Regions from separate parts of the Paraglaciecola sp. 2405UD69-4 genome, predicted to be linked through region 3. Evidence: predicted binding sites of a transcription regulator. Region 3 holds the regulator's gene; each other region holds the start of a gene.

Region 1 (5,301 bases), on a different contig from region 3:
TTTGCATCTTCATTTGATGTTACTTGAGTAGACAACCAATAATCCATATCAGAAATGTTGTTTGCAGCAGTATTCACTCGTTTTCTATGGTTGAGCAAATCATCTTCCACCTTGGCCACTCGGCTTTTGGTTTGCTCGAGCAGGCCTGCGCTTAACTGTTCTTCGACTGTATGCATTTTATCTATGCGTGCCGTAGTTAATTCATACCAAACTTCGCTTATCTCAGCGGCTATAGGTGTACCATTAGCTAATTGCTGGATCATAGCTCGCATCTGCGACAGTGACTTAACTGAGTCAGCGCTTTCTAGGCTTTGCCATTGTTGGCTGTCGCTCTCAAGAGCGAACTCAAAGAAAGTTTTAAAACTATTTTGTTGGCTTACCTCTAGTTGCTTGATTCGTTCACAGAGCCTTTTATCAAATGTGCTTTGAGAAAACCCCACTACCCCCCATGCTCGTTCTTGCCCTGCAAACTCTTTACCCTGTATAAAATTAAATAAAGCAACTAATTGCTGGGTGATTTTAGGGTCGCTGGCTACATCAGATGCTTCAAAAACCACAGCCAACAAGGCTGAAATGACTCGACAAAATGCTCGGGTTGATTGGGCAGCGGTCAAACGTTGGTTTTCTATTTTTCGTCTTAAGCTTGGCACATGATCCATATCTTGTAGAGCAAGGGCAATTAAGTTGAATAAGCGCATGTTACTGGCACTATCACTGACTTGTAAGTATTTAGCTTTAAGCTGGCTGCGAAGCATTTCTTCTGTGGTTATGCTTGCTTCTATTTGATTACGCCTTTGCTCGCAAAACCGCGTGGATTTGCTGATTAAAAAGATATTAGAAATACCCCGTTCACGCTGCAATTGGTGAATCAGCTCACAAACAAAAGTAATAACTTGGCAATTTGATGCAAGTTGGTGCAGAGCTTCTATTTCTGATCGTTTAGTGGCAAGTAAAAACTGCTTGGTAGTGTCACTATACTTGTTCATGGACAATCCGAATTTATTACAAGATGAGGGTTAAATGAAACGCTAAACCGTTTCTGCCATAAAAAATAATGCAATTTTTATGCTTATTTTATTGTTCTAAGTAACCACTATGAGTCGTTGAGCGGTAACACCTTTATCATGAATGTTATTTAAAACCTTGTTCTGAGCTTTTTCTAGAGCCACAACTCTCGGGGTAGAAGGCGCGTACTTGATTGGTTGGCAGGCACTAAATGCACCAAGAAGCCATTTGCTTATAAGCAATAAAGTTTACAGATATTCCTTGGTTATTCTCAGAAAAACATACCATTCTTCCGCTATATTCTGGCTGTTTACTAAGCACTTCATCATATTGATTTTTAAAATTGATTAAAGGCTCTTTTCGGTACTTACACTGACAAGAAGTTCGTATATCTCTTTCAGTGATAGAGTCACAGTTTTCTCCCTCTGCATCTAAAACAAGAATGGCTTGATTTCTAAGAGCCGAGACTGCTTTTATTTCTATTTGATTTTCTAGGAATAGACATTCAGCGATAACATCTAAAGATGAAAACAAAGATACTAATAAAATTACGATACTCTTCATAAATACTCGAATGTGAATTGTACAAACGCCAGCAAAGTTATCATGGCTGTCCTGATAAGGATAAGCTCAGTAAACACAAAAACCAACGATGGAATGAAAAATGCCAAGCGTTGGGAATTTGTCTTAAACGCGTTGTTAGTTTGCGTGCCAAAGTGACACATAGATTGCTTATTGCACACTTTAAGACCATAATACACATGTGACATTTTGACACAACAGGAGATAACATTATGGCTACTACTTTGCCTCGCATCACCGCTAGAGTTGATGTCGATACACAAGACTTACTTACTAAGGCTGCCGCGATCGCCGGCATGTCTAGCATCAACTCGTTTGTTCTAAGCGCTGCAATCGAAAAAGCTAAACAAGTCATCGAACGGGAACAAGCTTTAAAACTGAGCCAAGCTGATGCAATGTTGCTAATGGACGCTTTAGACCATCCTGCAACACAGAACTCAAAGCTAAAAGCTGCTTCTGAACGATACGATAGCAAAACTCAGTGATGAATACGGTACTTCTAGATAAAGCTAAACACGATAGAAACCGATTTAACTGTGGCATCGAAGCTCTCAATAATTACTTAAAAGTAATGGCGAGTCAGCAAGCAAAGAAAGACAACACCAGAACGTTTGTCTTGGAAGATGATAATGACAACTCACATATCATCGGCTTTTACACGCTAACAATGACGCCAATTGATTTAAAGACATTGCCCGACAAGTTACAAAAAAAGCACCAATCATCCACCTCGGGAGGTCTGATTGCCCGTCTTGCTGTCGATGACCGATATAAGGGGAAAAGATTTGGTGAATGGCTGCTTATCGACGCACTCAGAAAGCTGTTAGCTGCTAGCGATAGCGTTGCATTTCCGGTTGTTATCGTTAATGCCAAAGACGGTGCGAAACGTTTCTATGAAGGCTATGGTTTCCAAGCATTTGAAGACGCTGAAAATAAACTCTTCATCACCATTGCTGATGTGAGAGCAAGCTTAGGCTAGTTAACCGCTAGCCTTTAGCAAACTAACTTTTAAATAAGGGGATTTTAGGAGCGCTTTACCAGCGAGTAAAACTCCCACCATAATGTTTTTGTTATACAGCATTGCCACTTTTATTAAAAATGTAAAACAACACCCAGAATGCATATACCCCCGCAAATAAAACATAGAACAATGGATGTTGTGCCATACTTACCAATATGTGAGTTAAAAGAGAAAAACTGAAGTCTTTATCCTCTGGCCAATCGACGATCAATGTAAACGGCACCATTACAGCAAAAATTGTAAAATAGAACTTAGAAGCTACGATAAAAGCACGTTTCGCAATTTCAAAAATATTACTTACATTCAACTTTTAATTCCAAAAAATCTCTGCTGTATAACGCTTAACATATGGGGATTTTAGGAGTGCTTTACCAGCGAGTAAAATTTCCATCATTATGCACTTGTTATACATATATGCTCATGCTGCTTTTAGCCTTGCTGCTAGCAAAATTAAAAGTCCTGTGACTAAGCCTGTGACAAGAGAACCGCTAACCCCTAAGTTAACAAATATGGGCCTTAAAAAAAGAATAAGAACCACCGCGGGAATAAAAAGAAGAGCTGCCACTTTGAGGCTGACAAATAAGCGAACTGAATTTTGACAATGAGGGCATGATCTATTCTTTCCGAAGCGATTCATTTCCTTTGAAAATAGGCTCACAGGTTTTTCACAGTGCGGGCACTTCATACTTTCTCCTTTTATGTATAACGCTTAAGCTAAGCAGAAAATACGATGCGTTTTGGCCGAAGGCCAGGGAGTGGTTTTCTGATTAAGCTTTTTGTTAGACATTACCTACCCCAAACTTAACTTTAACTAACTTTACAGTCTCGTAAAATAAAACAGTGAATATTATATAAACAGGCCAAACAGACACTTCCATTAAACCCGCGCCACAATCTCCATTACCATAACGTAAAATTTCGATAATAGATGGAATACAGGCGATCGCTAATATTGTTAAAGGAATATATAAACGTTTTGCTTTTTGAATATATCTAACAAAAGTAGCGATAAAACCAATAACTAGCGATACCAAAAGTAAACTTACCGAATCATGCCAATTTTGTTCATAACCAACACCACTAAAGCACCCATGAGAATGTAGGGGGAATAAAATAATTAGAAATGCGAGTCCATATCTCATGTAATGCCTAACTCCTCACTAAGAGGCAAATAATAGTTGGTTAAAATAAGCGACGAAGGAGCAAAAACCGACTGTTATTTGTCCTTTTAAGTGACTTGTTATATTTATATGCCCGAAATACTAACTTGATTAGGTGACTTGTGCATCATAATGCTAATCAAAATTGGCTCATTAGTGTTTTTAAAAACAAACTCAGCGGCTTCTTTTTCTGGTTGATTTGTTAATTTTGAAAAATACTTAACGTGACTCATATTTAATTCGGTTTTAGAGACACACAAAGATATATGTAAGTTGGATCCCTTTGATATCGGTGAAAATAATTTATCATTGCAAGTAGTGATAGTATTACCTGAAGCTTTGATACTTTCGTACAATTGAATGTAGTTTTTAACTAAAGCAGGTACATAAGCACTTTGGATATATGTTCTGGTTTTATTATCTATTTCACTTTTACTTAGTTCTAAGCGAGTAATTTTTACCTTTGGGCGAAATTGATTATAGATAGAGTCCGTTATTGACTCTATATCAATATATTTAGAGCTAAATAAATCATCAGCGGTTGTTATTTCATCTGATGAATTCAATAAATTATTAAAAGCGCTTTCTTTCGAATATGAAATAAACGAAATTACTAATAATATGAAAAGAGTAAAGCGTCTAATTACCAAAATTGATCACCTATAACACTAAGCTAAGGGGCAAAAACACAATGCGAAAATAGCGAAGCCGCATTGTGTTTTTGTCCCAGTGACCGAAGGGAACGACTTAAGCGCCTTGTTATATTCCTGCTGCTGACTTGCTACTAATCTGATCATTAAGTTCTTTAGTCTTTTCATCTGAGATTTGTAGAGGAAACTCATTAAAACTGCGCTGCATTTCTCGGATTCGGGAAATCATTTTTGATTTGGGTTTGGATTTTATGAGAACTTCCATGATACTCATATGCAACTCCATATCTAACGCCTGCCTTGACTCTTGGCCACCATCAAAATTCAGTTTTTCCCTAATATAAAAGAGTTGTTCAACTCTATCCATATTTAACTCCAATACAAATGCTTCAGCCTCATTTTTGATTTTTTCAATTTCATCAACACAATCTTGCGAAGCAAAAGCACTGAGTGGAGTTAAAAATAGTAAAAGAAAAAGACTTCTCATAAATATCCTTGAGGGAATATAACAATATTAATAAGTAGCAAACACCCGTGTTTAAACACGGGTGTTTGCCGTATATATACATGCGGTTAATTTAGGCATATAGGGTAAGTTATTGCAACGAAAACGGTTTTTTCTAAATCTGTGATTGGGTGATGTGGACATACGGCGATTACACAAGATCTTGCATATATACGGGTCTAGCACTGCAAGTGTAATTACATACAGCTATTAAATTGGAAAAACCTAATGAATAAATCACCGTTTTTAATTCGAACGAACTGCATGGGCCCCCATTCTAATTATTAGTTTTGGAGCCCTAATATTCTGCTTTTTTATGTGGCAAAGCCATGTATTTGCTCTACCCGCGACTCTAATTCTTCGTATTTCAAACTGCCT
Region 2 (5,301 bases), on a different contig from region 3:
GATTGTTAGATGGGTCACCCACATTAGTAAATTGGTAGCCAAGGCCTAGGGTTAAGTTCTTGTAAACTGCATAATCTAATGAAGCTCTATATAGACTCAGATAGCCTATCTCATCTGATTCTGTGGCAAAGTGAGCTACGTTTAGGTTAATACTCAGCTTATCGCTTAATGCGAATCTATTATTGATCTGGAGCCCGTAGCCGATGCTATTTACCTTTTTTGTAAAATATTGTTCTTCATTAACGTTGAAGTCTAAGTCGTAGCTTACGTAACTCAACCCTGGAGAAATGGTGAGCTCATAAAACCCACCTTTTACTGTGTAAAAGTCTAATAGAAGCTTGCTGGTAACTAAGTCAAAGTCATAATTTAGATCCACTGGATCACTAGGAGTACCCACAAAGCGGGTATCATCAATTTGAACGGTGTCACTTTCCTTATTAAAGCTTTCTTTTGCGCTTCCTGACTGATAATTCACGTTTGCTGAAATAGCGATTCGATCAGTTAAGTCCTTAGTTGCATTGATAGAGAGTTGATGACTAGATTTACTGTTGGGATTTAGGTCTTGCGTGCTGTTGCATCCTACAAAGAGAATAGCGAATAGTAAACTAAAGCATAGATACTTAGCTCTATGGAAGGACTTTTTATTATATAAGATCGACATTTTTACATCCTTAAAATTGTACTAGGGCGGTCCAAAGAAATGCACTTATATGGGCTTTAGCTGTTGAGCGTTAACTAGTTCAGAAATGAATTTTTAAACTTTAGGTTATGTGAACTCATATTTGTAAGGGGTTTCAATTGCTCTGTCAAGGAGCGGGGAAATAACAGCTATTAAATGAAGGGGTAGTGGAGTTCGTTTTAGGGTATTTAAAGAAAAGCCCCTTAAAAAGGGGCCGTATTTTCTAGATTTCTAACGTCAGTTTATTAACGACTTTTGATACATCTTCAGTGTTTTCCGCTATGGCGATGGCCAATTGACGTTCTGAGTCGGTGGTTACTGTACCTGCTAAGGTGACTACACCTTCGTCAACTTCGACTTCTATATCCAATCCACTTACTTCAGATTCAAATAGTAATCGAGTTTTAACGACAGTTTCTACCTTAGAGTCTTTTAAATCTTGCATCATCTCGTCGTCTGCATCAGGCTCTGGTGAAACTATTGTCAGTTCGTTCTCAACTTCTTCTACACCATCTAGAGACGAAACCAGCTCTTCGGCTAATGCTTTGTCTACTGATGTATCTACTTTACCAGTTAATATAACAGTACCGTTTTGTACGTCGGTATTGATATCGAATGAGTTTAAGTTTCCATTAAATAGCAAGGTTGATTCAGCTTTGCCATCAAGCCATGCATCCTTTGCCTCTTCTTTCCAAGTATTTTCAGCACTTGCTGTGAAAGAGGCTGTACTAATAACAGTTGCGATTAATAGTGAAAGACTTGTACGTTTCATATTTTTCTCCTGTTTAAAGTTCACATGGGTTAATGCCAGTTCAATGCCAATATGTAAGATATTGATTTTTATATGTTTTGTTGGTTTGTTCCAATTTTGGATATTGACTACCTATGTAACCACTACCCGTTAAAATGTAAAAATTTCATGTGATTATGGTTTAACCACCTATTTTGTTGATTGTTTTATGAATGATTGAAAAGTCGAAAGACTTTTTGCTTGGTAGTGATAGTAAAACTAAGGAAGTAGCTACGGGAGTAAGGGTAGCTAATAAGAAGGATTCAAATAAGAACGCTATGGGCTCTCCGGGTTTCGGAAAATATAGTAAGCCTGCTATTAATCCCCCTATGATGCTAATCAGCGCTTGGTAGTTTTGATAGCGGCTATTATAAAAGCCAAAAAATACCGGGAATGCGGCAGCACAGCATAGTAAATCAGCCAATAGAAACAGATACAAAATGCTATAACCTTTAGCGGCAACCAGTAAGGCTAGTACCGATATCAAAACAATTAACAAACGGGATGTTAAGGTTAATTTGTGTTGTGTAAGGGAGGGAAAGAGGCGATTAAGGTCGACAATAAATAGGCTATGAAAACTACTTATAGTGGAGTCTGCACTACTCATAATAAGTGCTAGACCGAAAAATATCATACCTACTAATAACCAGCTGGGGGCGTTATCTAGAACAACACTAAACAGCGCTGTAGAACCAGATCCTGGAAGTGATAGGCCTACAAAGGCTAACCCAAATAAACCAAATGCAATCAGAATAGGGAAGCTAACCAGCCCACTTAATATAAAGCTATTTCGTATAACCTTATCTGTTTTGGCTGCAAATATACGTTGCCAAGTGCCTTGATAAAATAAACCGGTTAAAGATACTGCTAAGAAAAAAGTAGCTCCAGTTTCCATGCCTTGGCTGTCAAAGGGGTTGAGTAGTTGCGGCGCTTTTTCTTTTAACCCATCTATTACTGGTGCCAAACCACCAGTAGCTTGCCAACCTAAAACAAACATCAGAATAATAAAAGGGAGTATGACCAGCATTTGCATACGATCTGTAAAAATTGTGACTTTTAAGCCGCCGTATAAGGTATAGAGTAAGGTGGAAAGCATTACAATAGATGCGGTTACCCACAGCGGTACAGGCGCTAACAATGCAACCATTTGTGCAATGCCAGTGAGCCCCGCAGAAAGTCCAATAAAAAGATAAAACAACATAATAAATAGCACACATAAATATACAGAGCGGCCATATCGAGCGCGCACAAACTCGGTTAAGGTATGGCCTGTAGGCATGATTTCTCTTATTCTGGTGCCTAGGGGGATCATAATTAAGCTGGGTATTAGGGTCCCTAATGCGTAGCCAAGTATTGCACCTATGCCTCCCCAAGTGGCTGACTCTGCTGGGCCAAATAACACCCAAGTACCCATAGTTGTGGCGAGTAGGGTTAAAAAGGTGGCGTGACTGGTTTGACTATTACGTGCCACAATAAATTCTTCTAAGTCTCCTTGATGACGACGAGCAAATACAAGACCTGCAACAGCAAATACAGCAGCAAAAAAAGATAGCCAAAGTATGGCTGTGTTTGAATTAAGCAAAACGATTCCTATGATGTAAGTTGTTAACCTTGCAGGCAGATCTTGTTCTTAATAAATACTCAACAAGCAGGGGTTATTTTCCTGCTCGTAGACCCATACTCCAAAACTGAGACTCTAGCTCGGTGGCTTTAGTAAAGCGGGCTTGCATTTTATTCCAGCGAGGGCTTTTTTCTGGGTTATCACCAATACGACTAGCAATAGCTAAATCAACTAAGTGGCCTACTTCCACGCAGACGTTCTGAAAGTTTTCTCCGCAGTATGTATTTATCCAGTTCTCGTAGGGGTGTCCTGGGTAAACGCTATCTTGTAAGCGCAGGCCTATTTCACCATATCCAAACGCACAGGGAGCAAGGGCTAAAATTAAGTCTAAGAAGTCGCCTTGTAAGCCAGAGTCCAATACATAGCGAGTGTAGGCGACTGTCTCTAGCTCTTCTTTAGCGTTAAATAAAGACATTTCATCTATGCCTTGGGCAGCACAGGTTTTGATATGCAAAGAAAACTCTCGGTTAATAAGCGAGTCTACTGTGGCTGCACATAAACGCATTTCTTCGGGAGATTCAGCCTTTACAACGCCTAAAGCCCAAGCGCGAGCATAATGGGTTAGATAGACATAATCTTGCACCATATATTGTAAGAAGGCTTCTTGAGGCAGTGAGCCATCGGCTAGGCCGTTAACAAAGTCGTGGGTAATGTAGTCGTGCCACTGTGTTTTACATCCCTCTCTCATAAGAGCGAAGGTCTTTCCGTAATTGGGTATTTTGGTCGTCATTTTATTGCCATCTTGTTTAGTTAAGTAAATGTGTTGAGATTCTTTAGTGCATCACTACAAAGGATTCTCATGCATAGCTATTAGGCAAATATTGCCTTGCCAATAATCTTGTAATAATCGAGCGGCTCGCCAAGCTGTTAGCCCAGTGCGGCAAACCATGACAGCTCGCTGTTGGGGGCCAGGTTTGGGACCTTCTGATTGAAAATCCTCTATCGTATGGTGCAGCACTTCTGTAATTTGGGTACTGGGGGCGCTTTGTGCCTCTAGGCCTCTTAAGTCAACTACCCAGTCTTGTGGATTTATGTTTGCTGCATCAATAAAACTCAATTGCTGGGCAGCGGGTGGCTCCGGAGCATCATCAAACCGAAATGCACTTTGGCGAAGATTTTGTAAGTCGATAGAAAGTAGCTGTCCAAGTGGAGAAGGGGATATGTCTAAAAGTATATTCAATGCATACTGGGATTGAATGCAGCCAACTGCGCCTACTACAGGCCCCATTACGCCCGCCGATGAGCAGTTTTGTGCTCGCTGTGGTAGCTCAGGAAAAACCGCTCGTAAAGAAGGCGCCTTACCGCAAAAGCCGCCTACATAGCCAGTAAAGCCAAGTGCTGAAGCTGAAACTAATTTTATGGATGCTTCATGACAGTAATCTGAGAGCATATAGCTCACTGCAAAGTTGTCGGCGCAATCTAAAACTATATCTACACCATCACATAACTTGGCAACATTACTTGGAGTAAGAGACATGAAGTGATGGGTAATATTACAGTCTTTATTTAACGCGTGTAGATGGTTTTTTGCGCAGAGCACTTTAGGCTGGTTTACATCGGCTTCTCGATACAATACTTGCCTATGTAAATTAGACAGTGACACTCTATCGCCATCCACAATACTGATATTACCCACGCCAGCTGTTGCTAAGTAGGGTAAAACTGCACAGCCTAAACCTCCTGCGCCAACCACTAAAATATGTGCGTTGGCTATAACTTTTTGACCACTTTCGCCCACTTCAGCTAAGCAGGTTTGACGTATGTAGCGGTTAGTTTCAAGAATGCTCATGACTGCGCCTTTGGCAGCTCATAAGTACAAGCTTCAAGCCATTCTGTTACCCGTTGCTCTGGGCTACTATGCAAAGTGATGTCAGTAACTGCTGCTACTATATCTGCGCCAGCAGCAAAGGCTCCTTCTGCTCTTGCCACCGATATACCGCCTATTGCCACTAGTGGCGTTGTGCCGAGTTTTTGCTTCCATTCGGTTACTTTTTCTAATCCCTGTTGATGCCATTTCATTTTCTTCAAAATGGTGGGGTAGACAGGGCCAAGGGCAATGTAATCAGGATTTAATTGCTTAGCTAAATCTAGTTCGTCATAGTCATGGGTGCTTATGCCTAACTTTAATCCGGCTTGTTTGATTTTATCTATATCTGCTATTTCTAAGTCTTCTTGGCCTAGGTGGATCCATTCACAGCCTAATTCGATGGC
Region 3 (5,301 bases):
CAAGCTTGTTGACAATCAGTAATGTTTTCTCGAATGTGGCCATAGCGTTCTTCTTTGTAAGGCTTAGCGATTTAGTTCGCGATGCCGTATTTGTACATCAGGATGTGAGTCTGTAAATGCTTTCGCAAGGGTTTCTGCCACGTAAACTGAGCGATGTTGTCCACCTGTACAGCCAATGGCAATGGTGACATAGCTACGGTTGTTTCTTTCTAAGTGGGGGAGCCAAGTGGATATTAGATTTTGAATTTGCCAAATAAACTTAGTCACGATTGGCTGTGAGCCTAGAAAAATTTGTACTGGGGCATCTAAACCTGTGAGATGTTTTAGATCTGGCTCCCAATGGGGATTGGGTAAAAATCGCCCGTCAAACATATAGTCGGCATCTTTTGGTGTTCCATATTTAAATCCAAAAGATTCAAATACCAATACTAACCTTGAACTCTTTTTGCCTAAAATCCTTTCTCGCACTAGTTCTGCTAACTGATGTATCGATAATTGGTCTGTATCTAAATATAAATCAGCTCGCTCAGCGATAGGGGCAAGCAGTTGGCTTTCTGCCTGAATTGCAGCGGATAAGGATTTATTTTGTTTTGATAATGGGTGTAATCGTCTTGTTTCGCTGAAGCGTTTTATTAGAATATCGTCGCTGGCATCAAGGTAAAGAATGGTCACATCCCAAGATTCCGGTAGATAGTTAAGAATTTCTACTAGTTCATTTGGATCTTTAGGGAGGTTTCGAACATCAATGCTAACAGCTACTTGTTGGTATTCATCTACTACCGTGTGAATTAATGTGGGGAGCAGATTAACTGGGATATTATCGACGCAATAATACCCAAGGTCTTCTAGAGATCTTAGTACTACAGACTTGCCAGAGCCAGAGCGACCACTAGTAATGATAAGTTTCATTCGACTACAGCCTTGAATAGTTCTTCGTCTGTAGTGGCGGCACGCATCATTTTCAGCGTTTCTTTATTTGTTAGTTTTTCGGCAATTGCCGATAAAGTACCAAGGTGTTCTGAAGCTTTATCTGTGGGAACTAATATTGCAAAAAAAACATCAACAGGAGCATTGTCTATAGCTTCATAGTTGATAGGCGTTTCGCTGGTAACAACTATTGCAATCACCTCTTCTAGATTTTCAAGGCGCCCATGGGGTAAAGCTATGCCATTGCCAATCCCTGTGCTACCCATTTTTTCTCGGCACATAAGGCAAGATAAAATGGTGGCTTGATCTATTTCTAGTAAGTGTTGACTAGCAATATCACTGATATGTTCCAGGATTCTTTTTTTACTTGCTCCCTGAACTGCACACAAGGTGCAGTCAGGGTGAAGGATATCTTTAATTTCCATTGGCATATTCTAATTGTTGTAAGGAATTTAAGTTAGTGGCGTTGTAGCTTTTCCTTGTACTTTAACACCTGTCTATCGAGCTTATCTATTAATCCATCTATCGCAGCATACATATCAGAATGTTCTGATGTTGCGAATACTTCAGTACCACTGAGGTGCAAAGTTGCCTCTGCTTTTTGGGTTAGCTTTTCTACATTTAAAATGACGTGTACGTTATTGATATGATCGAAATGCCGTTCCAACTTAGTGAATTTGGTGTCGACGTAGTTCTTCAAAGAATCTGTAATATCTACATGATGACCGGTAAGGTTAATTTGCATATCGCCTTTTCCTTCTTTAATGCGCCTATAGTAGGCTCTTACGTTGATTTGACGGGGGTATCATTAAGGACTCCCGATATTTTGCTATTGTCCGCCGCGCGACCATTATGCCTTGGTCGGCCAACAATTGAGCAATTTTACTATCACTTAGTGGTTTACTGGGCATTTCTGCTGCGACTAGCTTCTTAATTAAAGCGCGTATAGCCGTAGAAGAACATTCGCCACCTGTTTCTGTGGCAACGTGGCTTGAGAAGAAATATTTAAGCTCAAAGATACCACGTGGTGTGTGCATATACTTTTGAGTAGTAACTCGTGAAATGGTGGATTCATGCATGTCGACCATTTCGGCAACATCATTTAACACCATAGGTTTCATCATTTCTGGACCATGCTCGAAAAACCCCATTTGCTGCTGAACTATGCAATTAGAGACTTTAAGTAGGGTGTCGTTACGACTTTCAACACTTTTTATAAACCATTTAGCTTCTTGGAGATGCGAGCGAATAAACTGACTGTCAGTTGAGCTTTTTACACTCTTGCTCATGGCCGCATATTGCTGATTTACATTAAGTTTTGGTAAGCTGTCTGGGTTGAGCTCTACTGTCCATCGGCCGTTCTTTTTGGCAACCGATACATCTGGAATTACGTATTCAGATTCACCAGTAACTATGGCTGTTCCTGGTCTTGGGTTGAGAGTTTGTAGTAAGCGCATTGCTTCACGTAATTCGTCTTCTTTCATGCGGGTTTTGCGCATTAAGGTTCGATAATCTTTACTACCAATGAGATCACAATAGTCGGTGATCAACATCTTGGCTTCTTCTAACCAAGGTGTATCAGGAGAAAATTGGTTTAGTTGAATAAGTAAACACTCTTGTGCGCTTCTCGCACCTGAGCCAATTGGATCAAACATCTGAATACGCTTTAACACGACTTCAACTTCATCCAACTCTATTTCTTCATCGTCCATGCTGGCTAGCACTTCTTCTGTACTTATCGTTAAATAACCAGCTTCGTCAATAGAGTCAATGATGGCCATTGCTATGGCGACATCTGTTTCACTGAAGTGAGTGAGGCGCATTTGCCACAGCAGGTGGTCTTGAATATTGTCTGTGGTTTCCCCTTGAAACACAGGTTCATCATCACTGGCTGAGCCTGAACTCGATGAGGATGATGTTGGAGCTGGGGCAGATGATGCACTTAGGTATTCGTCCCAAGTGCTGTCTAAAGGTAAATCTTCAGGGATATCATTATTTTGCAGAGCATCGCCAGCTTCTACGCTGTCAACGTTGACTTCTTGTTGCTCGCTTAATTTCTCTGCTGAGTCAGCAGAGTGGTTGGTTTCAAGTGCTTTATCGCCACTGGCATTGTCGTGTTGCTCTTCAACTTCAAGTAATGGATTTGAATCAAGGGCTTCTTGAATTTCAGTTTGCAAATCCAAAGTAGACAACTGCAACAGCTTGATAGCTTGCTGCAACTGAGGTGTCATTGTGAGCTGTTGGCTAAATTTTAACTGTAAAGAGGGTTTCATTCACTTCTTATATTTAATGTAATGTGTTTATCAGCCGAGTTAACGTATGTGCTAACTATAGCCTGAATTGTTCACCTAGGTATACATCTCTTACACGTTGATCACTTAAAACATCTTCCGCCGTACCCGACGCAATTAATTCACCGTGACTAACAATGTAAGCTTTTTCGCATACATCCAAGGTTTCCCGTACATTGTGGTCTGTTATTAAAACACCTAAACCACGGTCTCGTAAATGTTGAATTATGACTTTAATATCGTTAACTGATATAGGATCAACCCCTGCAAAAGGTTCATCTAAAAGTATAAAATCAGGATCTGCTGCTAGTGCTCTTGCTATTTCTACTCGGCGTCTTTCGCCACCTGATAAGCTCATTCCTAGACTATTACGAATATGATTGATATTGAATTCATCTAGTAGCGCGTCTGCTTGTTGTTCCCTTTGTTCTTTAGACAATTCTTTTCTAGTCTGCAATATTGCCATTAGGTTTTGGTATACAGTGAGCTTTCTAAATATTGATGCTTCCTGTGGAAGATAACCTATACCTTGCCTAGCACGCACATGCATGGGCTGTAAGGTTAATTCTTGTTGATCAATATAAATGTCACCTTTATCTAAAGGTACTAAACCTACAATCATATAAAAAGTGGTAGTTTTTCCCGCACCATTTGGCCCAAGTAAACCAACTATTTGCCCGGTTGAAACCTCTAGGCTAACGTCCCGTACTACTTGTCGAGACTTGTATGATTTTGCTAAATGGCTAGCTTTTAATAAGGCCATTAAGGTTGTTTATCCTGTTGTTTTTTTGCGTTTGACTTTTCTTTGGAGACGGGCTGAAAAGTTGTAATGACTGGCACGCTGCCTTGTTCGTCACCTTGAGCAATAATTTGTTCAAGTTCCATATTAAACACAATAGATTCACCTTTCACGCTACTTGCATTTTGTTCAATCTGCGCTCCACCTGACAAAGACAGTGCACGTGACTCACGCTTATATTCAATTCTGTTCGCTTTTGCGGTGACAATACTGCCGTCTTCTTGTTGTTGGGAGTACTCTGCTGGATTGCCCGTGGCAATGAATATTTCTTTGCCGTCTCCAGCACTTGCATCAATCTCTAATTCATCAGCTTTAAGCTCTAACGAGCCTTGTTTTATCACAACATTCCCTTCATGGAATGCTTTTTTAGCGATCCCGTCTGCTTGCTGATATAAAGAAGACAATTCAATCTTTTGATTAAAGTCATCTTTGCCGGCTACACTCTGCGCTGAAAATAGCAACGCAGCCAGTAAGCTAGCGTGACGCAGTAGGTTGATATACGGTTTTGACATGGTTAAGTAACTCGTATTTTTGGGTTTCTAAGTTTGCGGTAAAACCATTGCTATTAATGACATAGTTCGGGCCAATAATCTCTACAGCCTGATCAGAATACATGGTCTTATCTGTTAAGTTTACTTCGATAAAGTTAGTGCGAATAGTTTGTACATAGCCTTCTTCACTTAAGCTCGTCACTTTTACGTCTGTTTCAAATTGTAACCTTTGATCTTCGTATAGCGTCCCTTCTTTTGCGTCTACTTGCCAAGAATGTAACGTTTGAGCATATAACAAATAACTTGGTTCCTTGAAAAGTGTGAAGCCTAGTAAGTCATAATTCTCCATTTTTTCAGCATATACCTGATGGTTAATCTGCCCAAACTTGTCGTACAAAGTGCTCTTCATTTTATTGGCTTGATAGTTTGGTATCCAAGCTTCTTCAGTTTCGGGTAAGTTTTCTATTTTTTCCTGTTCTAGCCAAGCAGGTAAACTCAGTCCTAAGGCAAGGCTAAACAAAACCAATATACAAATCGTTAGGCGGCTCATACGCTAGCGCCATGAATATTGGTAAGTTGCCCTTTAGTTAGCAGGATTAAATCACACACTTCTCGAACAGCGCCAAATCCACCTTTCGTTTGTGTAACATAATCTGCAGTGCTTGCCACTAATGGGTGACCGTCATTGACACAGATATTTAGGCTTGCTGCATTGAACATCCCCATATCTGGCATATCGTCACCAATGGCAGCGGTTTGTTCGGCTTTTATGCCTAACTCTAATTGTAAGGCT

Evidence for each region. Region 3 encodes sigma-54, which starts transcription at its own class of promoters, with help from an activator protein. Its sites were predicted from a motif close to GTTGGCACGNNNNTNGNNT; they were not measured.
Region 1: the regulator sigma-54 is predicted to act here: its motif matches at 1,721-1,739, upstream of ACMUMK_RS02860 (DUF1778 domain-containing protein).
Region 2: the regulator sigma-54 is predicted to act here: its motif matches at 1,484-1,502, upstream of ACMUMK_RS02660 (BON domain-containing protein).

The regions. Positions count from the first base shown of each region.
Region 1 is NZ_JBLIXM010000001.1:638,401-643,701, reverse strand. Features, by position in the region: gene ACMUMK_RS02870 (nitrate- and nitrite sensing domain-containing protein) at 1-986, opposite strand, end outside; gene ACMUMK_RS02865 (hypothetical protein) at 1,213-1,569, opposite strand; gene ACMUMK_RS02860 (DUF1778 domain-containing protein) at 1,800-2,072, shown strand; gene ACMUMK_RS02855 (GNAT family N-acetyltransferase) at 2,069-2,566, shown strand; gene ACMUMK_RS02850 (hypothetical protein) at 3,388-3,750, opposite strand; gene ACMUMK_RS02845 (hypothetical protein) at 3,855-4,334, opposite strand; gene ACMUMK_RS02840 (hypothetical protein) at 4,528-4,905, opposite strand.
Region 2 is NZ_JBLIXM010000001.1:590,287-595,587, forward strand. Features, by position in the region: gene ACMUMK_RS02655 (hypothetical protein) at 1-661, opposite strand, end outside; gene ACMUMK_RS02660 (BON domain-containing protein) at 903-1,451, opposite strand; gene ACMUMK_RS02665 (sodium:solute symporter family transporter) at 1,612-3,051, opposite strand; gene tenA (thiaminase II) at 3,125-3,820, opposite strand; gene ACMUMK_RS02675 (HesA/MoeB/ThiF family protein) at 3,875-4,879, opposite strand; gene ACMUMK_RS02680 (thiamine phosphate synthase) at 4,876-5,301, opposite strand, start outside.
Region 3 is NZ_JBLIXM010000003.1:150,830-156,130, forward strand. Features, by position in the region: gene ACMUMK_RS12850 (HPr family phosphocarrier protein) at 1-43, opposite strand, end outside; gene rapZ (RNase adapter RapZ) at 64-909, opposite strand; gene ptsN (PTS IIA-like nitrogen regulatory protein PtsN) at 906-1,352, opposite strand; gene hpf (ribosome hibernation promoting factor) at 1,385-1,672, opposite strand; gene ACMUMK_RS12870 (RNA polymerase factor sigma-54) at 1,698-3,200, opposite strand; gene lptB (LPS export ABC transporter ATP-binding protein) at 3,256-3,981, opposite strand; gene lptA (lipopolysaccharide transport periplasmic protein LptA) at 3,981-4,529, opposite strand; gene lptC (LPS export ABC transporter periplasmic protein LptC) at 4,492-5,058, opposite strand; gene kdsC (3-deoxy-manno-octulosonate-8-phosphatase KdsC) at 5,055-5,301, opposite strand, start outside.